4 regions of the Streptomyces sp. NPDC005803 genome follow, and region 4 is predicted to be linked to each of the others. Evidence: riboswitches for the same ligand, from Rfam matches in the RefSeq annotation. Region 4 holds a riboswitch; each other region holds the start of a gene.
What was found. A riboswitch is a leader RNA that binds a small molecule or an ion and turns the genes downstream of it on or off. The one in region 4 is predicted to bind cyclic di-AMP.
Positions count from the first base shown of each region.

Region 1 (6,963 bases), on a different contig from region 4:
CGTACCGTCCTCCAGCCGGGGCTGCGTCTCGACCACGTCCGGGTTGCCGCACGGACAACGGTGCGCGATCGCGCGCAGCCCGCGCGGCGGGCGCCCCAGCTGCTGCTGGAACGCGGCGATGTCCGCGTCGGTGGGCGCGGTGGACTCGGTCTGGGGAGGGGGCGTTTCCATGCCTGCCTAGGGTTCTGATCGGACTGCTCGAACTGCGGTTCCGCAGACGGAGACGGGGAGGTACGAGGAACGACGTCAGGGGAGCGAGGGGAACAGGGGCCGGGGCTCAGCCGCCGTCGGCGCTGTCGACGCCGTCCCACAGGTTGGAGTGCCACGGCCGGTCGGTCTCCTCCTGCTTCCCGTTGCGCTCCCTGACCGCGTCGGGGTCGACCACGGTGTAGCCGGTCTCCCCGGGAAGAAGGTAGTGCAGGTGCTCACGGGCCAGCCGCTTGACGTAGGCGTCGTCCTCGAGCCGCGCCTTCTCGTCACGCAGCTCCTCGGTGCGGGCCTCCGCCTCCTGCGCCAGCCGCTCCTGGTCGGCGATCTCGTCGCGCTGCGATACGTACTGCCGCATCGGGTACGCGAGGGCGACGATCAGGGAGCAGACGACCAGGGCCAGGAACGCCGCCCGGCCGGTCAGCCGGGAGCGGCGGGCCTGACGGCGGTTCTGGGACCGGTACACGCGGGCTGCGGTCTGCTCGCCGAGCAACCGCAGCCGGGTCGCGGTGGAGAACCGGTCCCGGTCCTTCGCGGCCATGTCTCCGCCTCCCCATTACGCACGTCCGTCCCCGCACACGGTACGGGACCGAGTGCGGGGACGGACGGAGGCCGGGGCACTTCACCCCGCCGGGGTTGCTCAGGCCTCGTCGTACGTGAGTACGCGTCAGCCCTTGAAGCGCGGGAACGCCGAGCGGCCCGCGTACACCGCGGCGTCGTCGAGGATCTCCTCGATGCGCAGCAGCTGGTTGTACTTGGCGACACGGTCCGAGCGGGCCGGGGCGCCGGTCTTGATCTGACCGCAGTTCACGGCGACCGCGAGGTCGGCGATGGTGACGTCCTCGGTCTCGCCGGAGCGGTGCGACATCATGCACTTGAAACCGTTGCGCTGGGCCAGCTCGACGGCGTCCAGGGTCTCGGTCAGCGAACCGATCTGGTTGACCTTGACGAGCAGGGCGTTGGCGGAGCCCTCCTCGATGCCACGGGCCAGACGCTCCGGGTTGGTGACGAAGAGGTCGTCACCGACGATCTGCACCTTGGCGCCGATCTTGTCGGTGATGACCTTCCAGCCGGCCCAGTCGTCCTCGTACAGCGGGTCCTCGATGGAGACCAGCGGGTACGCGGAGACGAGCTCCTCGTAGTACTCGGTCATCTCGGCGGCCGAGCGGGACTTGCCCTCGAACTCGTACTTTCCGTCCTTGTAGAACTCCGAGGCGGCGACGTCGAGCGCGAGCGCGATGTCCTTGCCCGGGGCGTAGCCGGCTTCCTTGATGGCCTCGACGATGAGGTCGAGGGCGGCGCGGTTCGACTCCAGGTTCGGCGCGAAGCCGCCCTCGTCACCGAGACCGGTGGACAGGCCCTTGGTCTTCAGGACCTTCTTCAGCGTGTGGTAGACCTCGGCGCCCCAGCGCAGGGCCTCGGAGAAGGACTCCGCGCCGATCGGCGCGATCATGAACTCCTGGATGTCCACGTTGGAGTCGGCGTGCGACCCACCGTTGAGGATGTTCATCATCGGGACGGGCAGCAGGTGCGCGTTCGGGCCACCGAGGTAGCGGAACAGCGGCAGGTCCGAGGCCTCGGAGGCGGCGTGGGCCACGGCGAGCGAGACGCCGAGGATGGCGTTGGCGCCGAGCGAGCCCTTGTTCTCCGTGGCGTCCAGGTCGAACATCGCCTGGTCGATCAGACGCTGCTCCGTCGCGTCGTAGCCGACGAGCTCCGGGCCGATCTGCTCGATCACGGCGAGGACGGCCTTCTCGACGCCCTTGCCGTGGTAGCGGTTGGGGTCTCCGTCGCGAAGCTCAATGGCCTCGAACGCGCCGGTGGAGGCGCCGGACGGCACAGCAGCACGGCCCGTGCTGCCGTCGTCGAGGCCGACCTCGACCTCGACCGTGGGGTTTCCGCGGGAGTCGAGGATTTCCCTGGCTACGACGACGTCGATGGACGGCACGAGGCATCTCCTTCTGGAATGTGACACTGGTGGTGCAGGGTCGCTTTGGCCTTGCGACAAGAGCCTAACCGGCTGGGCCCTCTCAGTCGGCCGACCGCCCGTCCCCTGGGACGAAAAAGGACCCAAGGGCAGGCATAGCAGGGCATAGGACCAGAAATTTACTGGCCGGTAACTACAACAGTTGAACGAGCGACGCGGAAACCGGCCGACCCCGGCCCGGCGCACACGGGGGAGGGTGCGCACGGGGCCGGGGCGGCCGGAGTGATCAGCGAGGAGAGATCGCCACTACTTCGTCAGGTGGAGCTGCTGACCCGGGTAGATGAGGTCGGCGTCCGTGACGATGTCCTTGTTCAGCTTGAACAGCTGCTCCCAGCCGCCCTCGACCTTGTGGTCGGCGGCGATCTTGCTCAGGGAGTCGCCGGTGACGACCTTGTACTCGCCATCACCCTTCTCGACCTTCTTGCCGGTCGGGGTGGTGACGGTCTTCGACTCGGCCTTGGGGGCGGTCGAACGGTCCGAGCGGTTGGTGGAGGGGGCCTCGGCGCGCTCGGCCTTCTTCGGCTCGGCCTTCTGGACCGGGGCCGACTGCTTCTTGGGGGTCTCGGTCTTGGCGGCGGAGCCGGTGCCGACACCGGGGTCGACACCGTCGTTGCTCAGGTTGCCGGCGCCGGCGCAGGACCAGGCGCCCGGTCCCTGCATGTCGAGGAGCTTCTCGGCGGTGGCGATCTGCTGGGCCTTGGTGGCCAGGTCGGCACGGGCCGCGTACTGGGTGCCGCCGGCGGCGGCCCAGCTGGACTGCGAGAACTGCAGACCGCCGTAGTAGCCGTTGCCGGTGTTGATGGACCAGTTGCCGCCGGACTCGCACTGGGCGACGGCGTCCCACGTGGCCACGGAGGCGGCGGAGGCGCCGGTCGCGCCCATCAGGGGCACGGCGATGGCGGCACCGGCGACACCGGCGAGCGTGGCGAGACGGACGGCCTTGGACGGGCGACGGTGCTTGTTGCCCTTGCTGTTGAGCAGCATCGAGACTTCTCCTCACCGACGCCTACGAGGTGAGCTGTCGGGTTCGGGCCAAGTGAGTTGCCCGGTCGCACGTCCTTGCGTGCGACTTCACCCCAAGCCGGTCCTGATGCGTCTCCCGACGATCGGGCCCGGCGCTTACCTGGGTCCCCCGCTCCTGCCTACGGCGCTTTACGCGTCTGTTCCCTTCGACCGACGGCAGGATTCGGCGTGACGGTCGATGGGGCCCGCGGTGCGAGCGGTTCCGACCGTAAACACACTCCACCCCCAGAACCAAAGATAGACATACCGGATAAACGGCCCTTACGCGCATCCGAATAACCGCTGTTTGCGCAGGTCGGGGCGGATGTGACGGGGCCTCCGGAACAAGATGCGCCAGTTCACGCAAAGAGACCCATGTCTCACTGAGTCAAAAGTGGGACATAGGCCTCTTAACTACCCCAGTTTCGGGGGCGTTTTCAGCTGATGATCAGACCGCGCTCATTCGGCCTTCACGCCGAGATCGAGGCTCTGGCCAGGCAGGATGAGGTCCGGATCGGAGCCGACCTCCGCCTTGTTGGCCTCGTACAGCGCCGTCCAGCCGCCGGACAGCTTCTGTGCGTCAGCAATCGCCCAGAGATTGTCGCCGGCCCGGACGGTGTACGTACCGTCAGCAGCCGCGGCGCCAGGGTCGCGTGCGTCACCGTCACCCCGCGAGGCATGCCGCCCCGCGTCCCGGTCACCACCGAGACCGGCCGACCGGCTCTCCTCGGGGGCGGGCGCGCCCCGGTGCTTGCCGGCCTTCTCCTGCGCCCCCGCGTCCTCCTGGGACCCGGAGGCCTCACCCGAGGGCGTGGCGGACGGCGTGGCCGGCGACGACGCGGACGCGTCCGGCTCGGCCGTCTTGCCCTTCGCGTCGCCCGCGGGCTTCGTCGTCTTCGAGGTCGCGCCGTCCGACGGGGCGGCGTGCTCGGAGGGGTCGGCGGGGGATGCGCTCGCGGACGTGTCCGCACTCCCGGCGGGGTCCGCGGACGGAGCGCTGCCCGGGTCCACACCCGGCAGGCCGGTGTCCACGGCGAGGCCCGAGACGACCGCGCAACTGGGCCACGCCTTCGATCCCCGGTCCGCCAGGACCTTCTCCGCCACGGCGATCTGCTGCGAGCGGCTGGCGAGGTCCGCGCGCTCGGCGTACGAGTCGCCGCCGTAGGACTTCCAGAGGTCCTGCGAGAACTGCAGGCCCCCGTAGTAACCGTTGCCGAGGTCGGCGCTCCACATGCCGCCGCTCTCGCACTCGGCCACCCGGTCCCAGGTCGAGGCGTCGGCGGCGTGCGCACCCGCCGCGCCGAGCAGCGGGATGGCGATGGCCGAGCCGGTCACGCCTGCGGCGACGATGATCGCGGGTGCCTGCCGAGGGCGACGGTGTCTGCCGTTCGCGGAGCCCATGGGAATGCCTTCCGTGTGACTGACGAGTGACTGGTGAGTCGAACGGTGAACCTAGCGGGACTCGAACGTGTGTCACAAGTCGATGCAGCAGAGATCACGTGAAAGTCACAGAGTTGACAGAGTGTCACCTTCACCGAGCGCCGGTCCCGGGCTGAACTCCACCGGCAAGGTGCGCAGCCCCCGCATGATGAGCCCGCCCCGCCAGCGCAAATCGGCAGCTTCCCCCGCAAGTCGCAGGTCCGGAAGGCGTCTGAGGAGCGTGGCGAGGGCTGCCTGCCCCTCCAGCCGGGCGAGCGGTGCTCCCAGGCAGTAGTGGATGCCGTGCCCGTAGCCGAGGTGCTGATTGTCACGCCGCGCAAGGTCCAGCGTGTCCGGTCCGTCGAAGCGCGCGGGGTCCCGGTCGGCGGCCGCCAGCACCACGAGCACGGGATCCCCCTCGCCGACCTCCTGCCCACCGATGGTCAGCGCCTCGGTGGCATACCGCCAGGTCGCGAGTTCCACGGGCCCGTCGTACCGCAGCAGTTCCTCGACGCCGGTGGCCAGCAGCTCCGTCTCCCCCGCGGCCAGCGAGCGCTGGAGCCGCTCGCGCTGCTCCGGGTGGCCCAGCAGGGTGTGGAGGCCGTTACCGATCAAGTTGACGGTCGTCTCGAAGCCGGCGAACAGGAGGATGAAGGCCATCGCCGCGGCCTCGTTCTCCGTCAGGTGCTCGCCGTGGTCGCTCGCCCGGATCAGCCCTGAGATCAGGTCGTCCCCCGGGTCCTCCCGTTTGCGGTGGATCAGTTCGAGGAGGTAGCCCCGCATCTTCTTCACGGAGCGGGCCACCCCGCCGCGCGGGCCCCCGCCGTGGCGGATCATCATGCCCGCCCAGTCGCGGAAGTCGTCCTGGTCCTCGCGGGGGACCCCGAGCAGGTCGCAGATCGCGTAGATGGGGAGCGGGAAGGCGAACTCGTGGATGAGGTCCGCCTCCCCCTTCCCGGCGAACCCGTCGATGAGCCGGTCGGTCAGCTCCTGCACCCGCGGCTCGAACTCCGCGATGCGCCGCGGGGTGAACGCCTTGGACACGAGCCGGCGCAGCCGGGTGTGGTCGGGCGGGTCGATGTTGAGCAGATGCGTCATCAGCTCCGCCTTGCGCTCGCCCGGAATGCCCGTCTTCCCCTTGGCGTGCGCGGACCCGGCGTGGTGTGCCGGGTTCTTGGACAGCCGGGCGTCGGCGAGCGCCTCCCTGGCGTCCGCGTACCGGGTCACGAGCCAGGCCTCGACCCCGCTCGGCAGCGTGGTGCGGTGCACGGGGCTGTGCTCGCGCAGCCATGCGTAGGCCGGGTACGGGTCGGTGGCGAACTCCCACGTGAAGAGTTCGGGCGCGGGCGGAGCGGTGGGTGCCGCGTGGGCGGGGCAGCCGGCAGGGGCTTCGGCGGGGCGGCCGGCGGGGTGGTCGTTCACCCCCCCGACGTTATCCGCAGCCCTCCGGCGCCTCCTGTGGCCGTCCGCCCTCAGCCGAGCCCCTCCGCCGCCCTGATCGCGTCCCGGTAGGCGCGGCCCGCGGCGCGCAGGGCGGCCTCCGGGTCGGTGCCGTCCTCCTGGGCGCGCACGGCCAGGGCGAGGAGGCGGTAGCCGATGTCGTCGCCCCCGTTCCCGCTCTCGGGGAGTGCTACGTCGAGGCCGGCGGTACGGACCCGGCTCGCCAGTTTCGCTGCGAGGGCCAGACCGGGCTGGCCGAGCGGCACGCCGTCGGTGACGGATGCGCGCTGCTTCTCGATGGCCTTGGTGCGCAGCCAGTGCGCGTGGACGTCCTCGGGCGTCTCGGCGGTCTCGTCGCCGAAGACGTGCGGGTGGCGGTGGATCAGCTTCTCGACGAGCGTGGCCGCGACATCGTCCACGGAGAACGGCTCCTCGTCGGCATCCTCGGCGATGCGCGCGTGGAGGACGACCTGGAGCAGTACGTCCCCGAGCTCCTCGCGCAGTTCCTCGCGGGTGCCGTCCTCGATCGCCTCGACGAGTTCGTACGCCTCCTCGATGGCGTACTTGGCGAGGCCCTCGTGGGTCTTCTGCGAGGTCCACGGGCATTCGACGCGGATGCGGTCCATGACCTGGACCAGATCGAGGAGCCGGGCGCCCGGCAGGTCGTACGAACCGGGCAGGAGTTCCAGGTTCGGCATCCGTACCCGGCCCGAGCCGGCCAGCCGGGCGAGCCCGTCCGTCAGGGGCTGGTTGCCTTCGCCGCCGGTGAGGACGACGACGGTCCGGCCGCCGGCGCACGCGTCGACGAGTTCCTGTGCCTCGGGCACGCCGAGCGTGACGGTGATGCCCGCTTCGCGCAGGTACGGCAGCTGAGGCTGGTCCGGTTCCCCGCAGTGCACCCGGTCGGC
Region 1 is NZ_JBEXXO010000003.1:35,771-42,733, forward strand. It holds gene ABZ454_RS05530 (DUF501 domain-containing protein) at 1-171, opposite strand, end outside; gene ABZ454_RS05535 (septum formation initiator family protein) at 278-748, opposite strand; gene eno (phosphopyruvate hydratase) at 875-2,155, opposite strand; gene ABZ454_RS05545 (transglycosylase family protein) at 2,441-3,178, opposite strand; cyclic di-AMP (ydaO/yuaA leader) riboswitch at 3,183-3,354, opposite strand; gene ABZ454_RS05550 (transglycosylase family protein) at 3,656-4,597, opposite strand; gene ABZ454_RS05555 (cytochrome P450) at 4,703-6,037, opposite strand; gene ABZ454_RS05560 (nucleoside triphosphate pyrophosphohydrolase) at 6,088-6,963, opposite strand, start outside.
Region 1: another riboswitch for cyclic di-AMP. It lies ahead of ABZ454_RS05545 (transglycosylase family protein); the one in region 4 lies ahead of ABZ454_RS27720 (LysM peptidoglycan-binding domain-containing M23 family metallopeptidase).

Region 2 (6,963 bases), on a different contig from region 4:
GGGGCCTTCGCGCGGTTCGGCACGTGCGCGTGAGGGGCCTTCGTGCGGGCGGGCGCCTTCGCGTCAGAGGCCTTGGCGTCAGAGGCCCTCGCGTTCCGGGTCGAGCGAGATGTTCAGCTTCTCGCCGATCCGGCGGTAGCCGATGCTCGCGTAGATCCGCTCCACCTCGGCGTCGCCCGGCTCCAGCCAGACCACCCGGCAGCCCCGGGCGAACGCGGTCTCCGTCAGATGGGCGGAGAGGGCCGCCCCGATGCCCCGGCGGCGGAAGTCCGCCGCGACGGCGAGCCCGGCCAGCTCACTGAGCCCGTCGACCGGCACCGAGCAGCCGCCCGCGCCCGCCGGGGCGCCCTCGAACGTGGCGAGGGCGGCGACCCCGCCACCGGCTGCGGCGGTGCGCAGCCATTTCACCTCGCCGCCCTCGGGTTCGCCCGTCCCGCCGTAACCCAGGTGCTGGACGAGGGCGGCGGACTCGAACTCCGCGTCCGTGACGGGCTCCGCCATCACCAGGCCTTCCACCGGCTTCGGCGGCAGCAGCTCCCCGGGGGCGCAGGCCAGGAGAGGGGCGCGGTTCTCCACCGTGAACCCCGCGGCCAGCAGCGCCGGTTCGACGGCGGGGGCCCAGGCGGGAAGGAACTCCAGACGCGGCATCCGGTCCCGTTCGCGGAAGGCCGCTGTCAGGGCGTCGAGTTCGGCCGCCGTCGGCTCGGCACCCTGGTCGGGGATCGCGTAATTGGCGTACTTGATGGACCAGTCGGGGTTGTAACGCATCACGAAGGGGCCCACCCGGACGTGGTCCGGGGAGCGGAGCGTGAGCGTACGGGCATGGGTCTGGACGTCGACGTCCATGGGCATGTGCGGGTGTCCTCAGGGCCGTTCCGGATCGAAAGCCCGGAGCCTATGCCACCCGGGTCGCTCCCGCGAAGGGCATCTGGTCGATCGGCGCCACGCGGACGGGGGCTCCCGGGCGCGGGGCGTGGATCATCTGGCCGTTGCCGATGTAGAGGCCCACGTGGCTGATGCCCGAGTAGAAGAACACCAGGTCCCCCGGCTCGAGTTCGGAGCGTGATACGCGCCGGCCGGCGGCGATCTGCGTGTACGTGGTCCGGGGGAGCGAGACACCCGCGGAGCGGTAGGCGGCCTGGGTGAGGCCGGAGCAGTCGAACGAGGAGGGTCCGGTGGCGCCCCAGACGTACGGCTTGCCCAGGGCCGTGTACGCGAAGGCGACCGCCTCGGCGGCGCGGGCGTTGGGTGCCTGGACGGAGCCGCGCGGGGCGCTGCGGTCGGCGTGGGCGCCGCCACGGCCGCCCTCCGAGGCGTCGTAGGAGGCGCGCTCGGCGGGCGTGAGGCGGGCCAGCAGCCGCCGTGCCTCGGCGAGTCTGGCGCGGACCGTGGCCTTGTGCTCCTTCAGGGCGGCCTGGCGCGTGGCGAGTTCGCTCAGCCGGCCGGCGGCCTCGGCGCGCACCTGGGCCACGTCCGCGACCTGGCGCTGCACGGCGCGGACCTCGGTGGCGCGGCGCTCACCGGCCCGCTCCACGTACGAGGCGCGCTGGAGGTACTGGTCGGGGTCCGAGGAGAGCACCAGCTGCACGGCGGGGTCGAGGCCGCCGGACCGGTACTGGGCCGCGGCGTAGGAACCCAGCCTGTCGCGGGCGGCGTTGAGCCGCTCGGTCCTGCGGGCGGCCTCGTCGCGCAGGGCGTCCACGGACTTCTCGGCGGCGGTGGCCTTCACCTTGGCGCCGTTGTACCGCTCGGTGGCGACCTCCGCCTCCCGGTACAGCCGGTCCACCTCGGCCCTCACCTGGGCGGCGGTCGGTGCCGGATCGGCGTGCGCGGCCCCCGGCAACGCGGCAGCGGTCGCGGCCCCGGCGAAGGCGAGCGTCGCTGCGGTGCGGGCAGCAGAGCCGGTGTACGGGCGCTGCTTGGGTTTCCGGTGCGCTGCCACGAGGGCGGGCGTCCTTCCTGTCGACGGCCCGCCGGGGTCTACCGACGGGCCCGCCCGGCCCGGCGGCGGGCCGCCAACAGGGGGAGCGGCCCGCCGCCGGAGCCCCGGCGGGGTGACCGGGAACGCCGTCCGGGTGCGGATCGGCGGTGTGCCGGCCACCTGGATGGGACGCTAAGCCCGGGCCAGGAGAAAGAGTTGTCATGGCGCTTATTGTGTGAATTTGGCGTTGCGTTGTCGCCGGACGATCGGAAAAATGGCACCAGACCAGGCAATTGGTGCATCCCGTGGTCAGGTGCCACTAAGCCTCACCTGGCCGCCGAGTGCCGACAAGGCCGCGGCTAGGCTGCGGAGCCATGCGTGTACTCATCGATGTCTTCGTCGCCCTGCACATCATCGGCATCGCCTCTCTGCTGGGCGGATTCCTCACCCAGATGAAGGCGATGGGGGCCGGCACGGCGCGATTCGTCCCGGCGATGCTGCACGGAGCGCTGACCATGCTGGTCACCGGAGTGGCGCTGGTCGGCCTCGACCAGGCCGACGACCACCCCGTGAACAACGTGAAGATCGGCATCAAGCTGCTGATCCTCGTCGTGATCCTCGCGCTCGTCTACGTCAAGCGCGACGACGAGAAGGTCGACAAGGGCCTCTTCGCGACGGTCGGCGGACTGACGGTCGTCAACATCTTCATCGCCACGCTCTGGACCTGAGCGGGGGCGAACGCCGCTGCCCGGACCCGCGAGGGTCCGGGCAGCGGCGTCCACGCGACGTGGGCCGACCGGCTTCAGCCCGGCCGCACGCTCCCGTAGATCGGCATGTAGTAGATCGACTCCTCGCGCACGTTCGCTCCCGGCTTCGGCGCGTGGATCATCATGCCGTCGCCCTTGTAGATGCCGACGTGGCTGATGTCGTCGTAGAAGAAGACCAGGTCACCGGGTTGCAGATCCTCCGTGGCGATCCGGGTGCCGACGTTCACCTGGTCCCAGGTGGTCCGCGGTATGTCGACGCCGGCCGCCTTCCACGCCGCCTGGGTGAGCCCCGAGCAGTCGTACGAGGCCGGGCCGGTCGCCCCCCAGACGTACGGCTTGCCGAGCTGCGCCCGGGCGAACGCCATGACCGTCGCGGCCTTGGTCGAGGCGCCGGCGTCCGCACCGGAACCGGAGCCCGTACCGGTTCCCGTGCCGCTGCCGGTCTCCTTCGCGCCCTCCTCCGCCTTGCGGTCGGCCTCGGCCTTCTTCGCGGCGGCCTGCTTCTTCGCCAGCTCCGCCGCCTTGCGCTCGGCCTCCGCCTCCTTCTTGCGCTCCAGCTCGGCCAGGCGCGCCTTCTCCTCGGCGGTCAGTTTCGACAGCAGGCCGCGGGCCTGGGACAGCTTCGTCTGGACGCTCTGCTTGCTGGTGCGCAGGGTCGCCTGCGACTCGGTGAGGGTCTCCAGGCTCGCCACGGCCTCGGCCCGCTGCTCGGAAGCCTTCGCCTGCTGCGTACGGAAGTCCGACACGGCCCGCGTCTGGCGCTCGGTCATCCGGTCCATGAGGTGGGTCTGGTCGAAGAACGACTGCGGGTCGTCGGCCAGGAAGAAGGTGGCGGTCGGGGCCAGGGCGCCGCCGCGGTACTGGGCGGCGGCGTACGTGCCGAGCGTCCTGCGCGCCTCGTTCAGCTTCTCGGTGCGCCGGGCCACATCGTCCAGCAGCGTGTCCACCTTGGAGCGCTGCTCGGCCGTCGCCTCCTTCGCCTGGTTGTACTGCTGGGTCGCGGTGCCTGCCTGCCGGTAGAGGTCGTCGACCTTCTTCTGCACGTCCTCGATGCTGGGCTTGGGCGCCGGGGCGGCCAGTGCGCTCTGCGTGGACAGCAGGGTCACCGACGCCAGCGCGGCCGTCGTGAGCCCGACGGCGGGGCCGGTGCTGCGCACCAGGGTGCGCGGTTTGCGATGCGACGCCAAGGCCGGCATCTCCTTCCGTGGACCGCCTACCGGGTTAGCTGTCGGGTTCGGGCGGAACGGAAGGCTGCCCTACGGTCCTGGTGGGGGACGTGGACCGATTCACCCCGGTGATGCGTGTGGGTCCCCGGTTCCGGACTTCCCTGCGGGCAGCCCGGATTCGGCGTGGACGCCCGGTCGGCGTGGATCGCCTCTGGGGGTACGGGCCGCCCGGACGAGCACGCTAGCCAACTCATGGTGCCGCTGTGAAGGTTGATGTTCGATATGCCCGATACATTTTCGTGACCTGTACGGATCGGAGCGAAGGCGGGCGGGCGGGGACCGGCGGACGTCCACGCACCGTAGACCCCGGATCGCTCTCGGTGCCCGGCCGCCGGTGCGGGGTTCGTCACTCGGCCCCGGAGTGTCAGTGCGGAGCCCTAGACTCGGACAGCGATGAGCAGCCTCTTTGACGACAGTTTCCTGGCCGGCCTCCAGCACACGGAGGAAGGGCCCCCGCCGCCCCCCGAGGACTCCGCACCCGAAGCGGTGCCGGAGGGCCTCTTCGCGGGCGTTTTCGACGGGCCCCCGCCGCCCCGCGACGCGTACTACCGCGACGGGGCCCACCGCCCGGTCATCGACGCGGCCGCGCTGCTCGACGGGCTGAACACCGAACAGCGCGCGGCCGTCGTGCACGCCGGGTCCCCGCTGCTCATCGTCGCCGGCGCCGGGTCGGGCAAGACCCGTGTCCTGACCCACCGCATCGCGCACCTGCTGGCCGAGCGCGGGACGCACCCGGGCCAGATCCTGGCGATCACCTTCACCAACAAGGCCGCCGGCGAGATGAAGGAGCGCGTCGAGCAGCTCGTCGGACCGCGGGCCAACGCCATGTGGGTCATGACCTTCCACAGCGCGTGCGTACGCATCCTGCGCCGCGAGTCGAAGAAGCTCGGCTTCACCTCCTCGTTCTCGATCTACGACGCCGCCGACTCCAAGCGCCTCATGGCCCTGGTCTGCCGCGACCTGGACCTCGACCCGAAGCGCTACCCGCCGAAGTCGTTCACGGCGAAGGTCTCGAACCTGAAGAACGAACTGATCGACGAGGAGACCTTCGCCGGCCAGGCGGCGGACGGTTTCGAGAAGACCCTCGCCCAGGCCTACGCGCTGTACCAGTCCCGGCTGCGCGAGGCCAACGCGCTGGACTTCGACGACATCATCATGACGACGGTCCACCTGCTCCAGGCGTTCCCCGACGTCGCCGAGCACTACCGCCGCCGCTTCCGGCACGTCCTGGTCGACGAGTACCAGGACACCAACCACGCCCAGTACACGCTCGTACGGGAACTGGTCGGCCCGTCCGGCCCGGAGAACGCCCCCGCCGAGCTCTGCGTGGTGGGTGACGCGGACCAGTCGATCTACGCCTTCCGCGGCGCGACGATCCGCAACATCCTCCAGTTCGAGGAGGACTACCCCGACGCGACCACGATCCTGCTGGAGCAGAACTACCGCTCCACGCAGACGATCCTGTCCGCGGCCAACGCGGTCATCGAGCGCAACGAGAGTCGCCGCCCGAAGAACCTCTGGACCAACGCCGGCACCGGTGCCCGCATCACCGGATACGTCGCGGACACCGAGCACGACGAGGCGCAGTTCGTCGCCGACGAGATCGACCGGCTGACCGACGCGGGCGACGCCAAGGCCGGCGACGTGGCGATCTTCTACCGGACGAACGCGCAGTCCCGTGTCTTCGAGGAGATCTTCATCCGCGTCGGCCTGCCCTACAAGGTCGTCGGCGGGGTGCGCTTCTACGAGCGCAAGGAGGTCCGCGACGTCCTGGCCTACCTCCGCGTCCTCGCCAACCCCGAGGACACCGTCCCGCTGCGGCGCATCCTGAACGTGCCCAAGCGCGGCATCGGCGACCGCGCCGAGGCGATGATCGACGCCCTGTCCCTGCGCGAGAAGATCACCTTCCCGCAGGCGCTGCGCCGCGTCGACGAGGCGTACGGCATGGCGGCCCGCTCCGCGAACGCCGTCAAGCGGTTCAACACGCTGATGGAGGAGCTCCGCACCATCGTCGAGTCCGGTGCGGGGCCGGCCGTGGTGCTGGAAGCGGTGCTGGAGCGTACGGGCTACCTCGCCGAACTCCAGGCGTCCACCGACCCTCAGGACGAGACCCGGATCGAGAACCTTCAGGAACTCGCCGCCGTCGCCCTCGAATTCGAGCAGGAGCGGGGCGAGGACGAGGGCGCGGGCACCCTCGCGGAGTTCCTGGAGAAGGTCGCGCTCGTCGCCGACTCCGACCAGATCCCCGACGAGGACACCGACGGCTCCGGCGTCATCACGCTGATGACCCTGCACACCGCCAAGGGCCTCGAATTCCCGGTCGTCTTCCTGACCGGCATGGAGGACGGCGTCTTCCCGCACATGCGGGCGCTGGGCCAGGTCAAGGAGCTGGAGGAGGAGCGCCGGCTGGCCTACGTCGGCATCACGCGCGCCCGCGAGCGGCTCTACCTCACCCGGGCGGCGATGCGCAGCGCCTGGGGCCAGCCCTCGTACAACCCGCCGTCGCGGTTCCTGGAGGAGATCCCGGACCAGCACCTGGAGTGGAAGCGCAAGGGGCCGATGGCGGCCCCGGCCGGACCGACGTCGGGGATCACGTCGTCGCTCTCCGCGTCCCGCGCACGCTCGGGCCCCTCGGGCTTCGCGACCCGGCGGACCTCGGACAAGCCGACGATCACGCTGGTGGCCGGCGACCGGGTCACCCACGACCAGTTCGGTCTGGGCACGGTGACGGCGGTCGAGGGCATCGGGGACCAGGCGAAGGCCACGGTCGACTTCGGGGACGAACGGCCGAAGAAGCTGCTGCTGCGGTACGCCCCGGTCGAGAAGCTGTAGCGCCCGGCGGGACGGCCGGCCGGGGTTTCCCCGGCCGTTCCGCGCGCCGGTCAGTTCGGGTTGACGTTGTGGCTACGGAGCCAGGGCAGCGGGTCGATGGCCGCGCCGCCGCCGGGGCGCACCTCGAAGTGCAGGTGCGGGCCGGTCGAGTTGCCGGAGTCGCCGGAGTGCGCGATGACGTCACCGGCCTTGACCGGGCCCGAGCGGATCCGGGTGC
Region 2 is NZ_JBEXXO010000018.1:75,452-82,414, forward strand. It holds gene ABZ454_RS24705 (GNAT family N-acetyltransferase) at 79-852, opposite strand; gene ABZ454_RS24710 (NlpC/P60 family protein) at 896-1,942, opposite strand; gene ABZ454_RS24715 (hypothetical protein) at 2,296-2,649, shown strand; gene ABZ454_RS24720 (NlpC/P60 family protein) at 2,724-3,884, opposite strand; cyclic di-AMP (ydaO/yuaA leader) riboswitch at 3,883-4,048, opposite strand; gene pcrA (DNA helicase PcrA) at 4,308-6,746, shown strand; gene ABZ454_RS24730 (peptidoglycan DD-metalloendopeptidase family protein) at 6,797-6,963, opposite strand, start outside.
Region 2: another riboswitch for cyclic di-AMP. It lies ahead of ABZ454_RS24720 (NlpC/P60 family protein); the one in region 4 lies ahead of ABZ454_RS27720 (LysM peptidoglycan-binding domain-containing M23 family metallopeptidase).

Region 3 (6,963 bases), on a different contig from region 4:
ACGGCTCGCTCATCCCCGGCAACACCAGCGTCAATCCGTTCGTCACCATCACGGCACTCGCCGAACGGAACATCGAGAAGATCATCGCCACCGACCTGTGACGGCGCCTCCGGCGGGGCGCGACCTCCCGGTAGGAGGCGGCGGGCAGACCTCCTACCGGAACGCGCCGCGACCGGGCCGGCCCCACCCTCGGCCCGCTCAGTGCCCCGGCAGCACGCACACGGCGTCGAGACCCAGCACATGGTTGAGCCGGCCGAACGCCAGCCAGGAGCCGATGCTCATGCTCAGCTCGACGATCTCGCGCTGGCTGTAGTGCGCGGTCATCCGGGCCCAGAACGCCTCGTCCAGGCCGTGGTGGTCCAGGGCGTACCGCTCGGCGTACTCGGCCGCCAGCCGGGTCCGGTCGTCGAAGGCCCCGGTGGTGCGCCAGTCGCTCACCGCGCCGGCGAACTCCTCCTCGACCTTCAGGCCGTCGCGTTCGGTGCGCCAGTCCAGGCAGAAGAGACAGCCGTTGATCTGCGCGATGCGCAGCCTGGCGGCCTCGAACTCCCGGAGCCCGAGCGTCGTGTGTTCGTACACGGACAGCGAGAAGTTCGCGGCGGCCATGCCGATGCCGGGGACCATGTCGCCCCACACGTAGCCGATCGGCTCCTGCCCTTCGGGGACGTCGATGATCATGGCTGCTTCCTTCCGAGTCGGCCGGCCGCGGGACGCAGGGGGACGTCGAGCGCGTCGTAGAGTCCGGGTTCCGCCTCCACGAGCCAGTCGATGGCGTTCACCAGCCGGCCGACGGCGGTGGCGTTGCCGCCCGCCGAACGGTTCTCGTCCTCGTCGGTGGCCTCGACCGTGACCTCGATGCGGGGGCGCCCCTCGACGATCACCCGGTGGGCGCCGGCCCCGTCGGGCGGGGAGGGCCAGTCCGGGGCGCACGACGGGTGGATGCGGGTGATGTGCTCGATGACGATGCGGGGCTCGCCTTCGACGATGCCCTGCACCTCGAAGCGGACCGCGCCCTGGGTGCCGGCCTCGAACTCGCCCATCGTCCTGGTAGTGACGGTCGTCTCGAGCGGCCGCCGGGCCATGGTTTCGCGGATGTCGTCGAGCTCCACGCCCAGCGCCCGGGCCATCAGCCGTATCTGCCCGCCCCACACCATGGTCGGGACGGAGGCGGCGAGCATGAGCGGCTCGTACTCCATGGGGTGCCCCATGCCGATCAGGTGGCGGACCGAGTCGGGCTGGTCGTACGTGGAGTAGTCGAAGATCTCCTGACAGCGGATCACGTCGACCGTGGTGGCGAGGCCGCTGACGAGCAGGGGCAGCACGTCGTTGCCCCAGCCGGGGTCGACGCCGGAGACGAAGAGCGAGCCGCCACCGCCGGCGACGGCGGCGAGCACCGGTTCCCGCAGCTCGGGCGGGGCGCCGCGCCGGTCGTAGAGCGCGTAGAGGGCGGGGGTGACGACGGCGGCGCCGCCGGCCACCGCCCTGATGACGTCGCTCAGCGCCTCGTCGGGGCGGATGTCGCCGGAGGCCGCGTACACGACGGCGCGGGGAGCGGCGGCCAGCACCGCGTCGATGTCGTCGGTCGCGGCGACGCCGAGATCACGGTCCAGCCCGGCGAGGGCGCCCGCGTCGCGGCCCACCTTGCCGGGATCGTGGACGAGTACGTGGGCGAGTCGCAGCGCCGGATGGGCGTCGACCGCGCGGATGGCCGCGCGGCCGACATTGCCGGTACCCCAGACCACCGTGGAAATCATGCGGCGGAGGGTAGCGCGCGGGATGAAAGGTTCCTAGGGGCATCGCGCACCGGGTTGGGAGGGGCCCGGGGGTGATCACGCGCCGCGGGGTACCGGCGCCCGCCTGCCGGGTCGGGTGGATGACCGGCCCCGCGGCACAGGGGTCGCGCGGCACGGCAAAAGGGGTGGAAGGGAGCGGTTCAGCTCCCTTCCACCCCTGTCACGACTCGGCCCGGGGACCGAACCGCGGTGGATCAGTAGGCCCCGAAGACGTTGTCGATCGAGCCGTACGTGGCAGCGGCGTAGTTGCACGCGGCGGTGATGTTGGCGACGGGGTCCAGGATGTCCAGCGAGGTGCCGGGCACGTGGAACGCGTCGAACGTGGGCTGGATGACCTGCAGGAGGCCCTTGGACGGGGTGCCGGCGACGGCGTTCGAGTCCCAGTTGTTGACGACCTGCGGGTTGCCCGAGGACTCACGGATGACGTTGCGGTAGATGCCGTCGTAGCTGCCGGGGATGCCGTTCTCGGCCATGACGGCGAGGGACTCCTTGATCCAGCCGTCGAGGTCGTCGGTGTACGCCGTCGCGCTCTGCGCGGGGGTGGTCGCGGCGGTCTCCACCGCGACGGGCGTCGCGGCGGCGGTCTCCTCGACGACGGGCGTGACCGTCCGCTCGGAACGGTCGGCGCGGTCGGCGCTCTCGGAGCGGTCGGCCGACGGCTGCGAGGCGCTGCCCGAGGTGTTCTCCGCCTTGAAGGCGCTCTTCGTGGCAGCGGCCGTGGACTTGGCGCCGATGGTCAGCTTCAGGCCCGGGTGAATCAGGTCGGGGTTGCTGCCGACCGCACTCCGGTTGTCCTTGTACAGCCGCTCCCAGCCGCCACTGAGGGAATGCCCGCGGGCGATCTTGGAAAGCGAATCACCGGAGACCACGGAATAGGTGGTGGACTCGGCCTTGCGGACGGCGGTTTCCTTGCCGGCAACGGAAGTCGAGACCGAGGTCTTTCCGGCGACGACCGACTGCGCCGGCGCGGCGGACGCCGATCCGGCAGCGATCAGGGGGAGCGCGAGAACGGCTCCGCCCGCGCTCACGGCGATGAAACCGCGGGTCAGGGTGGACTTGGAACGACGGTGCTGGCCCTTGATGGACATGGCGCTTTTCCTCTCCGCCGCCTGCGAGGTGAGCTGTCGGGTTCGGACTGGAGATGTCCGGCCGCACATGGCGACTTCACCCCTAGCCGCTCCGGATTTCCGGACCGGCGGCAAACCTGGGTCCCCCGCTCCTGCCGCACATAAGTGGTCGGGTTACCGGACGGCGGCAGGATTCGGCGTTCCATCCGGATTGACCGTGACCGTAAGCGAGAAAGGCCGGGCGAAACAAGCCGGGAATTCGTGATCACAATTGATTTGCAAGATCAATAAAAGGAAAGGCGTGACACCGGCCACACGGGAGAGGGTCAACTTTCTTGGGGCGACAGGGAACCGAAGCTTCCGCTTCCGCGTCGGCGGACGGAAACGTGACGCTGACCACTGCGCCCGAGAAGGCTGTTTTAATGGATATTCGCCACCTATGCCCTATATAAAGGGGGCCTTATAGGGCATAGGTGACTGATCGGAATAATGGGTGAATAGAGACATTACGGGGTGGGCTGCGCGGCCACCGCGGTCCGGCTGCGCGGCACCACGACCGGTGAGCCGTCGCCGGGGGCGGTGAGTATGTCCGCGTCGAGCGCGTAGAGCTCCCTCACCAGGGCCTGGTCGACCGTCTCGCGGGGAGCGCCCCGGGCGATGACGCGGCCGCCCTTCATGGCGACGAGCAGGTCGGCGTAGCGGGCCGCGGCGGCGAGGTCGTGCTGGACCATGAGGACGGTGCGGCCGGTGGCCGCGACCTCGCGGACCAGTTCCAGGACCTCGACGGCATGACCGAGGTCGAGGGCGCTGGTCGGTTCGTCGAGCAGGACGACCGGGGTCTCCTGGGCGAGGACCATCGCGAGCCAGCAGCGCTGGCGCTGGCCGCCCGAAAGCCGGTCGACGCGCTCGCCGGCCAGTGCGGTGGTGCCGGTGGCGTCGAGCGCGTCGCGTACCGCCCGCTCGTCCTCGCGCGACCACTGGCGCAGCAGCCCCTGGTGCGGGCTGCGCCCGTAGCGCACCAGACCCGCCACGGTGACCGCCTCGGGGGCGCGCGGCGCCTGCGGCAGCAGGGCGACGTGGTGGGCGGCGCGGCGCCGGCCGGTCTCCCAGAGGTTCGTCCCGCCGACCAGGACCGTGCCGGAGTCGGGCCGGTGGAGGCGGGCGACGGTCCGTAGCAGGGTCGACTTCCCGCAGCCGTTGGGGCCGACGATCGCGACGACCTGTCCCGCGGGGACGGTGAGGTCGACGTTCTCGACGACGGGGCGGCCCGGGTACCCGGCGCACAGGCCGCGGACGTCGAGGCCCGCCTGCGGACGGGTCGGATGCTCGGTCATGTGCGGCTCACGCCTTTCCGGCGGCCCGGTCGGGCCGCAGCAGTACCCAGAGGAGGAAGGGGCCGCCGAGGACGCTGGTGACGACCCCGACGGGCAGTTCGACCGGAGCGGCGACGCGTCCGATCGCATCGGCCGCGGCGATCAGCGCGGCTCCGGTCAGCGCCGAGCCGGTGACCGGCACGCGGGTGGGGCCGGTCAGCCGCTGGGCGAGGACCGGCGCCGCCAGTGCCACGAAGGCGATGGGCCCGCCGGCCCCGACCGCCGTGCCGGCCAGCAGCACCGCGAGCACGAGCGCGACGGCGCGTACCCGCCGCAGGTCGACTCCGAGCGAGCTCGCCACTTCGTCGCCGAAACGCAGTAGTTGGAGGCGGTGCCCGGCCGCCAGCGAGAGCGGGACGAGGAACAGCAGGGCCACCGCAAGCGGCAGGCCGGCGTCCCAGTCGCGCCCGTTGAGGCTGCCGACGGCCCAGAGGAACACGCCGCCCGCCGTGTTGTCGTTCTCGCGCGACATGATCAGGTCGCTCACCGCGCCGAGGAAGGTGGAGACGCCGATCCCGGCCACCAGCAGCCGGTAGCCGGCGGTGCCCGCTCCTCCGGCGCACAGGACGACCAGGACCGCGGCGGCCACCGCGCCGAGCGGCCCGAGCCACCAGTTGCCGACCATGCCGGTGGCTGACCCCGCGGCGGTGGCGACCACGGCAGCGGTGGCGCCCTCGTTGACGCCGACCAGGTCGGGCGTGGCGAGCCGGTTGCCGGCCAGGGTCTGGGTGAGACAGCCCGCGATGCCGAGCGCCGCGCCGACCAGGAGGCCGACGACTATGCGGGGCAGCCGGAAGTCACGCACGATCATGACGGTGCCGGCGTCACCTGTTCCCAGCAGCCCCGAGAGCGTCTGCGACAGGCTCATTCCGGTCGAACTCGCCATCACCGCCACGGTGATGAGGAGCGCCAGCAGCGGAAGGAGGAGTGCGGCGGTGAGCGCGCTGCGCCTCGGGAGGAGCCATGACAGTGTTCCGGTGCGGAGCACGACGCTGTCGGGCGGGGTCACGTCCGTCATGCCGGGACTCCCGCGGTGGACAGCCGGGACGAGCGGGCGATCCACACGAGCAGGGGGCCGCCGACGAAGGCGAGCAGCACGCTGACCGGGGTCTCCCAGGGCCGGATGACGACCCGCGCGAGGATGTCCGCGACGATCATGATGTCGGCCGCGATCAGGGCGGAGAGGACGATCCCGGCGGTCATCCGCGCTCCGGCCAGGGCCCGGGCCGCATAGGGCGCGAACAGCCCGAGGAAGGCGATGGGTCCGGCCACGGCGACGGCGCATCCGGCGAGCAGCGAGACGGCCCCGGCGACGACGAGCCGGATCCGGCCGGGATGGTGGCCCAGGGAGCGGGCGCCGTCGTCCCCGAGCCCGAGCGCCGCGAGCGGGCGGGCGCAGCCGAGCGCGGTGAGCAGGCCCACCGCGATCAGGGGCAGGAGGGGCAGCAGGTCGGAGGTCTCGATGCCGGCGAGCGAGCCGATCGTCCAGTAGCGGTAGGTGTCGAAGGTCGACTGCGTACCCAGCAGGACGTACGAGGTGAGGCCGTGGAAGGTGGCGCCGAGCGCCGATCCGGCCAGGACGAGCCGCAGTGGGGATCCGCCGCCGCGTCCGGAGGCGGCGAACAGGAGGACGGCAGCGCTCGCGAGCATCCCTCCGGCCAGGGCCCACACCAGCAACGAGGCCGGGGAGTCCGCGCCGAAGAAGGTGAGTCCCAGCACCACGGCGAAGGCGGCTCCCGCATTGACGCCGAGCAGGCCCGTCTCGGCGAGGGGGTTGCGGGTGGCGGCCTGCAGGAGGCAGCCGGCGGTACCCAGGCACGCCCCGACCAGGACCGCGGCGAGCGTGCGCGGCAGGCGTACGTCCACGACGGCCAGGCGCAGTTGCGCGTCCGCGCGGGCGGCCGGGTCGCCGACGAGGTAGTCCCAGGCACCGCCCGCCGAACTGGATCCGGTGCCGATGAGCAGGGACAGCAGGACGAGGGCCGGCAGCAGGAGCACGAGTACGGCGGCCGCCGGCCACACAGTCGCGCGTCCCTCCCGTGGCGGGGTTTCGGTGGGGCGGGCTCCGGTGGGGGGCCGTCCCCCTTGCACGATCGACATATGGTTAGCCTAACCTAAGTTAGCCGGGCGAACGGTGGTGGCCCCCAGGGCTCCCCCGCGCCCTGAGGCGGCGTCAATTGCCCCGTCCTGCCCGCTTTCGGTGCGGCGGAACACCCGCCCGGACCGACCTCATCACTCGAACGCAACGGAGATTCCCGGCCATGGCCCCGCATTCGACCTTCTCTTCACGCGGCTTCGTCCGCCCTTCGGTGGCTGCCTCGCTGATCGGCTTCTGTGCCCTGGCGATGACCGCCTGCGGATCCTCCGAGGCGTCGGACGGATCCGGCCCGGACGCCGCCGAGGCCCCGAAGACGACTCAGGTGACGGACGCGACCGGCGCGTCGGTGAAGGTTCCCGCCACGCCCGAGCGCGTGGTGGTCCTCAGCGAGATGGACCTGGACGCGGCTCTGGCGCTGGGCGTGAAGCCGGTGGGCCTGACCGCCGGCCGCGGCCAGAAGGGCGCCCCCGGCTACCTCGCCGACCAGGCGAAGGGCATCCCCGTCGTGGGAGCCGTCACCGGCCCGGACATGGAAAAGGTCGTCCAGGCCGAGCCGGACGTGATCCTCGCCGGCCAGCTCGCCGACGAACAGGTCCTCCAGCAGCTGCGCAAGGTCGCGCCCACGGTCGTCA
Region 3 is NZ_JBEXXO010000022.1:71,925-78,887, reverse strand. It holds gene ABZ454_RS28040 (GMC oxidoreductase) at 1-101, shown strand, start outside; gene ABZ454_RS28035 (carboxymuconolactone decarboxylase family protein) at 199-678, opposite strand; gene ABZ454_RS28030 (dihydrodipicolinate reductase) at 675-1,754, opposite strand; gene ABZ454_RS28025 (transglycosylase SLT domain-containing protein) at 1,988-2,881, opposite strand; cyclic di-AMP (ydaO/yuaA leader) riboswitch at 2,887-3,070, opposite strand; gene ABZ454_RS28020 (ABC transporter ATP-binding protein) at 3,367-4,194, opposite strand; gene ABZ454_RS28015 (iron ABC transporter permease) at 4,202-5,251, opposite strand; gene ABZ454_RS28010 (iron ABC transporter permease) at 5,248-6,333, opposite strand; gene ABZ454_RS28005 (iron-siderophore ABC transporter substrate-binding protein) at 6,495-6,963, shown strand, end outside.
Region 3: another riboswitch for cyclic di-AMP. It lies ahead of ABZ454_RS28025 (transglycosylase SLT domain-containing protein); the one in region 4 lies ahead of ABZ454_RS27720 (LysM peptidoglycan-binding domain-containing M23 family metallopeptidase).

Region 4 (6,963 bases):
ATCCCGCCCCTGGTGATCGACGAGGCGGACGTGGACCGTTTCGTGAGCGCGTTCACGGCCGTGATGGACGACGCGCACAGCGGCGGCGGACTGATGTGGGACTTCGGGCGGACCCTGGTGAAGCAGGCCGTCGCCAACCGCTGAGCGGAGGGAGCCGCGCACCGGGCTCGCCGAGGCTTTTGCCTGGGAGGCAAGAAATTTGCCTCCCAGGAAAGGTCCTGGCCCAATGGAGGTATGAAACCTCCAGAAGGAGGGGTGGCCGACGAGCTGCCCGGGGTCGCGCCACGCCTGCGCGATCTGCGCCGCAGCCGTGGTCTCACCCTGGAGACCGCCGCCCTGCGGGCCGGGCTGTCGCCCGCCCACCTGTCCCGGCTCGAGACGGGCCGGCGCCAGCCCTCGCTGCCGATGCTGCTCGGGCTCGCCAGGATCTACGGTACGACGGTCTCCGAGCTGCTCGGTGAGATACCCCCGGAACGGGACGCGATCGTCCGCGGCCGCAGGTTCGAGGGCGCCGAGGCCGACGGCTGGATGTACCAGCAGGCCGGCGGCTCCGGCCGGGCGATGCAGGCCCTGCGGGTGCGTGTCCCGCACGGCGCCCAGGGCGACCTGGTCCGCGTCCATCCCGGCGAGGAGTGGCTGTACGTCCTGGCCGGACATCTCAGGGTGACCCTCGGGGACACGGTCCACGACCTCGCCCCCGGGGACAGCGCGCACTTCGACTCGCTCACCCCGCACCGGATCGCGGCCCCGGACCGGGACGGCGCCGAGCTGCTCTTCGTCCACACCCTGCTGCAGAGCCCCGCCGCCGAGCTGTGTCTCGGCAGTGGGATCCACCGTCGCTGAGGCGCCGCCCGGGCCGGCTGCGTGTCGCCGGCCCGCCCACCCGGCCACCGGCCCGCCCACCGGCCCGCCTGAAAGGACCTGTCATGTCCGATTCCGAGAACTACGACCCGCTCAGCCCCGCCCGGCCCAAGAACTACGACCCGCAGGAGAAGAAGATGCCCCGCGGGCTCGTCATCAGGCTCTTCGCCTACCTGGTGGCCGGGCACGTCGTCGCGGGTTTCCTCTACCTGCTGTTCGCCGTGGGGATGCACAACCAGTAGCCGGGGGCGCCGGCCGGCCGCTCAGATCTCGTCGAGCAGGCGCTCGCGCAGTCGCTCCCGCGTCTCCGGGGTGATCTTCAGACCCTCGGCGAGGTAGCGGTCGGTGCTGCCCCAGGTCTCGTCGATGGTGGCGAAGGCGGCGGCCAGGTAGTCGGGGTGGGCGCCGAAGAGCGGATTGAGCAGCTCCATCACCTCGGGCGACATTCCGGCGGGGGAGGTGTCGCTGCGGCGGATCCTGTAGCGGCGGTGCGCGTCGTTCGACTTGAGGTAGTCGGCCTCGATGGCCTCGCGCTCGACGCCGACGGCGAGCAGGGACACCGCGATCGAGAGCCCCGCGCGGTCCTTGCCGGCGGCGCAGTGCATCAGGGCGGGCACGCTGTCCTCGGCCAGGGCGTGCAGAACCCGGCTGTGCTCGGCCGTGCGGTCCAGGATGGTCCGGCGGTAGGAGGCGATCATGCGGCGGGAGCCCTTGCCGTCGGCCAGGATCGACCGCAGTTCGTCCATGTCGCCGTCGCGCACCATCCGCCAGAACTCCGCGCCGTCCGCCGGGTCGCTCAGCGGGATGCTCACATTGCGCACGCCCGGCAGCTCCACGTCCAGGCCGTCCAGCTTGTGGTCGGCCACGTTGCGGAAGTCGAAGACCGTGTGGAGGCCGAGACCGGCGAGGAACGCGGTGTCCTCGGCCGTGGCGTGCGCCAGGTGACCACTGCGGTAGAGCCGTCCGTACCGCACCCGGCGGCCGTCCGAGGTGGGCAGCCCGCCCACGTCACGGAAATTGCGGACACCCGCCAGTTCGGGTTCCGTCGACGGGGTCTGCGGCAGCTGCTGCGTCACGGTCACTCCTGGAGGCTCTGCCGCCGGCGCGTGTCGCCCGCGGGACCACTCTCGTGACGATACGACATCGATTCCTCGGGCAATCATCTTGGTCACGCCCGCACTTCGGGCCCCGCGAAGGGTGTGCGGGCCCGGCGGGGAGGGGGCCGGTCCGGTGGGTGAGCCGATGCGGAAGGGGCGGCGGGCATGACATGTCCGAATAGCTCCTTTTATCCGAACATGCCCTGATCGCAGGGGAGATGATCACCTTCTCGTGAGCGGGATCATATCCGTGACGGTGTGTGGCGGTGCGCCCGATGGGTATTCCAAGCACCGCGCGGAAAGCCAAGATCCGTAATCCACGGAGTGTGACCGGAATTCCGCGCCGGCTTTCCGGTGCGGAATCCCGCGGAGAACTCGTGGCTTGTTTCCGCCGTCCCGGCTCGCTTACGTTCGCTGCAATCCGGACGGACCGCCTAATCCTGCCGCCGCCCGGAATTCGCACCCACTCACCGCGTGGCAGGAGCGGGGGAACCAGGTAAGCCGCCGACCGGGAATCCGGCCGGCTCGGGGTGAAGTCGCGTCCGCCGCGACCGGACATCTCCAGTCCGAACCCGACAGCTCACCTCGCAGGCGCCGGAGAGGAAAACCTTCATGCCCATCTCGGGTAAGCACCGTCGTCCCAAGGCCGGCACCATCGCCCGCGGCGTCGTCGCCGCGAGCGCCGGCGGCGCCGTGATCGCGCTTCCGCTGCTCGGTGCCACCGGCGCCAACGCCGCGGAGCAGGCCGCCCCCGCCGCCTCGCAGTCGGCCGCCACGCACGCCACCCCGGCCAAGCAGGTCGCGAAGACGCAGGCCGGTACCGAGACGTACACCGTCGTCTCCGGCGACTACCTGTCGAAGATCGCTGCCGAGCACAAGCTCAAGGGCGGCTGGCACAAGCTGTACCAGGACAACCGCAAGGTCGTCGGCGACGACCCGAGCCTGATCTTCCCGGGTATGAAGCTGACCCTCGGCGGCAAGGCCTGGGGCCACGCCTCGACCACCTCCACCTCGACGAAGGCCCCGTCGAAGGCCCCGGCCCAGAAGACCGAGACGAAGGCCTCCACGGCCGCCGACTCGTCCTCCTCGTCCTCCGACGCCACGGCGTCCGAGGAGACCTCGGCCCCGGCGGCCCAGAGCAACGACTCCGGTTACGTCCACCCGGTCCCGGGCAACCACACCACCGCCTACCGCGCCTCCGGCTCCAACTGGTCCAGCGGCAGCCACACCGGCATCGACTTCCCCGTCGCGACCGGCACGAGCGTGAAGGCGATCACCTCCGGCACCGTCGTCACCGCCGGCTGGGGTGGCGCCTACGGCAACGAGGTCGTCATCAAGCACGCCGACGGCCACTACTCGCAGTACGGCCACATGTCCTCGCTCTCCGTCTCGGCCGGCCAGACCGTGACCGCGGGCCAGCAGGTCGGCCTGTCCGGCGCCACCGGCAACGCCACCGGCCCGCACCTCCACTTCGAGGTCCGCACGGGCCCGGCGTACGGCTCGGACATCGACCCGATCGCCTACCTGGCGTCGCACGGGATCTACGTCTGATCCAGGTGACACCGGTCCCGGTCCGGTGACCGGGAGCTGAGCGATACACGGAGGGGCGGTGCGCGGCGGCGCGCCGCCCCTCCGCCGTATGTGTCCGGCACCAGGGGGCGTCCCCTGGTGCCGGACATTCTTATTCCCCCTTTACCAAAAACTGACCGGGTGGTCTATCTCACCACCCGTCAACCCCGTATTACGGTCGCGTAGGTCACATTCGGCGGTGCAGGATATGCCCTTGTGGCAGACGATTCGAACAACATCCAGCAGGGCGTCATCAACCGACGGGGCGTCATCGGGTCGTACGCGGCGATCGGCGACAGCTTCACCGAGGGAGTCGGTGATCCCGGCCCGGGCGGAACCTTCGTCGGCTGGGCGGACCGGTTCGCGGTACTCCTCGCGGACCAGCTCCCGGACCCCGAGGCGACGACGGGCGGCGCAGGATCCGCGCACGAGAACTTCAGATACGCCAATCTCGCCGTACGAGGACGCCTCCTCGACCAGATAGTCGAGGAACAGGTGCCGCGCGCCAAGGAACTCGCCCCGGATCTGGTGACCTTCTGCGCCGGCGGCAACGACATCATCCGGCCGGGCACCGACCCCGACGACGTGGCCGAGCGCTTCGAGCGCGCGGTCGCCGACCTGACCCGGTCGGTCGGCACCGTCATGGTCACCACCGGCTTCGACACCCGCAACGTTCCCGTGCTGCGCCATCTGCGCGGCAAGATCGCCACCTATACCGCCCATGTCCGGTCCATCGCCGACCGCTACGACTGCCCGGTCCTCGACCTCTGGTCCCTGCGCTCGGTCCAGGACAGGCGGGCGTGGGACAACGACCGGCTGCACCTGTCGCCCGAGGGACACACCCGGGTCGCGCTGCGCGCCGCCCAGGTCCTCGGCCTCGACGTGCCCGCCGACCCGGATCAGGAGTGGCCGCCGCAGGTACAGCGCGGCACGCTCGAAGTACGGCGCGACGACATCCACTGGGCACGCGAGTACCTGGTCCCGTGGATCGGACGGCGGCTGCGCGGCGAGTCCTCGGGGGACCACGTGGAGGCCAAGCGGCCCGACCTGCTGCCGCTCTGAGCAGCCCGCTGTCCTCAGCCGCCCGGAGCGCCGGCCACGGCGACCGGGGACAGCGGCAGGGCCGGTACGCGTTCCAGTACCCCGCCGGCGAAGACGTCGTACAGCGGCAGCGTCTCCAGGTGCACGTACCCGATGTGGCAGTCGCAGACCGCGAGCGGACAGGCCCGGGGGCCCAGGGCCGCGCGGTAGCTGCCGTCGTAGAGATTGCCGAGCTCGGCGCGGACGAAGTGGCAGCGGCGCACCGTGCCGTCACCGTCCACCGAGATCACCGACTCACCCGTCCGGCAGGGCAGACCCGCCGAGCGGTGCGGGTGGCGGCTGTACGGGAACAGCGGGTCGATCAGGGTCCACCGGTCCGCCTCCTCGTCCGTATAGGTGTGGCCCTCGGCGGCGTTGACCCAGAGGTAGACCTCCTCGGGAAGGGCCGCCCGCAGCCGCCGTGCCTCGGCGAGATGACCGTCGAGCCCGACCACACCCACGCTGTGGCGGACGCCCAGCGAGACCAGCTCCCCGCACCGGCCGAGGAACCGCTCGTAGGGTGTCTGGCCGGGGTGGTACGTGCACCAGAGCGCGATCTTGTCGCGGCACTCGGCGCCCGCCTCCGCCAGCCACCGCGTACGGCCGCTGAGGTTCGTCTGGATCGCCACCCGGCGCACGTGCGGCAGCCGGGCCAGCTCGACCACCGCCCGGCGGTACCAGGAGCGGACCAGCCCCTCGCCCCACGGGGTGAACAGCACCGAGATCCGGTCGTCGGTCTGCTCCGCGGCCCACGCGGTGAAGCGCTCCAGCGCGTCCCGGTCGGCCCGCAGCTGCTCCCCGCTGTCGCGCCGCTTGGCGAACGGACAGTACGGGCAGTCGTAGTCGCACGAGGCGAGCGGGCCGCGGTAGAGGATCGTCAGGTCCATACGGGGCTCACTTCAGCTGGTACGCGGCCATCGCGGCCCGTACGGCGGGGGAGAAGAGGTCGGGACCCACGGCGTCCGAGTGGGCGAGACCCTCGGGCGACAGGCGCAGCCGGCCGGCGGCCGCCGCCTCCCCGTCGAGCCAGCCCCGGCCCTCGAACCGGGCGAGCTCCTCGGGGAAGTCCTCGTCCGGGGCCGTACCGAAGCGCTCGCGGTACTCGGACACGCGCAGTCCCCCGGCCTGCAGGACGGACTGCAGGAGATGACGGCGGCGGGCCTCGTCGCCGTCGGTGAACCGGCCCACCTCGGCATGCGAGAAGTCCTCGGCGGCCGTGTAGCCGTCGATGATCGCCCGCACCTCGCGCATCTCCACCGCGTAGTCGAAGGAGTAGTGCAGCCGCGAGGTGTACGAGCGGGCGCCGCAGCCCAGGCCGATCATGCCGTCGGTCTGGCAGGCGTAGTCGTCGGGGCCGTCGCTCCGCGGGGCGTCGGCGCGGCGGAACATCCGCATCGACACCTGCTCGTAGCCATGGGTGAGGAGGTGGTCGCGGCCCGCCCGGTACAGCCGCAGCCGCTGCTCGTCCCAGGCGGCGTCCGCAGCGGCCTCGGCAGCGGCCCCGAGCCTGCCCAGGCCGGTCAGCGGCCGGACGTAGAGCGGGTAGAGGTACAACTCCTCAGGCCGCCACGCGAGTGCCGCGTCCAGCGAGGTGCGCCAGCTCCGCTCGGTCTGGCCGTCGATGCCGTAGATCAGGTCGATGTTGAGGACCGGGACGCGGCTCTCCCTGATCAGGCCCAGGGCCGCTTCGACGTCGGCGCGGCGCTGCGGGCGGACCGCCGCGCGGGCCTCGGCCTCCACGAAGCTCTGCACACCGATGCTGATCCTGGTCGCCCCCCGGTCGGCGAGGACCGCCAGCCGGTCGGCCGTCGCGGTCGACGGCGAGGTCTCGACGGACAGCGGCACGGACCGCAGATCGGCGCCCATGCGCTTCTCCGCGATGTCGCACAGCCGCTCCAGCTCGCCGGCGTTCAGGAAGGTGGGCGTCCCGCCGCCGAACGCGGCGGCGGCGAAGCGCACCGGTTCCCCGTCCCCCAGCGCGTCCCGTACGGCGGTCGCCTGCCGGTCCAGGGCGTCGAGATAGCGGGTGGTGAGCTCGTCGGGCGCGCCGACCCGGGTGAAGAGATTGCAGAAACCGCAGCGGACCTCGCAGAAGGGTATGTGGAGGTAGAGCGAGAGCGCGTCCTTGTTCTCGCCCGCCCACAGGTCGCTCAGCGCGGGCCGTCCGCCGGGCTGCCCGGCGAGCCGGCCGTAGGCCGTCTTGTGCGGATAGGCGTAGACGTAGCTCTGGTACGGGCGAGTGGTGTGCAGACCGGTCATCGTGCCGTGGCCCCCGGTTCCAGGAAGAAGTGTGCGTACGGAACGGTCCAGACGCACTCGTGACCGAGCCGGTGCCCGGTGTAGCCGTCGTCGCCGT
Region 4 is NZ_JBEXXO010000021.1:170,039-177,001, reverse strand. It holds gene ABZ454_RS27740 (aspartate aminotransferase family protein) at 1-144, shown strand, start outside; gene ABZ454_RS27735 (XRE family transcriptional regulator) at 235-843, shown strand; gene ABZ454_RS27730 (DUF6126 family protein) at 927-1,103, shown strand; gene ABZ454_RS27725 (tyrosine-protein phosphatase) at 1,125-1,937, opposite strand; cyclic di-AMP (ydaO/yuaA leader) riboswitch at 2,413-2,565, shown strand; gene ABZ454_RS27720 (LysM peptidoglycan-binding domain-containing M23 family metallopeptidase) at 2,571-3,509, shown strand; gene ABZ454_RS27715 (SGNH/GDSL hydrolase family protein) at 3,744-4,589, shown strand; gene ABZ454_RS27710 (STM4011 family radical SAM protein) at 4,604-5,494, opposite strand; gene ABZ454_RS27705 (STM4012 family radical SAM protein) at 5,502-6,866, opposite strand; gene ABZ454_RS27700 (STM4013/SEN3800 family hydrolase) at 6,863-6,963, opposite strand, start outside.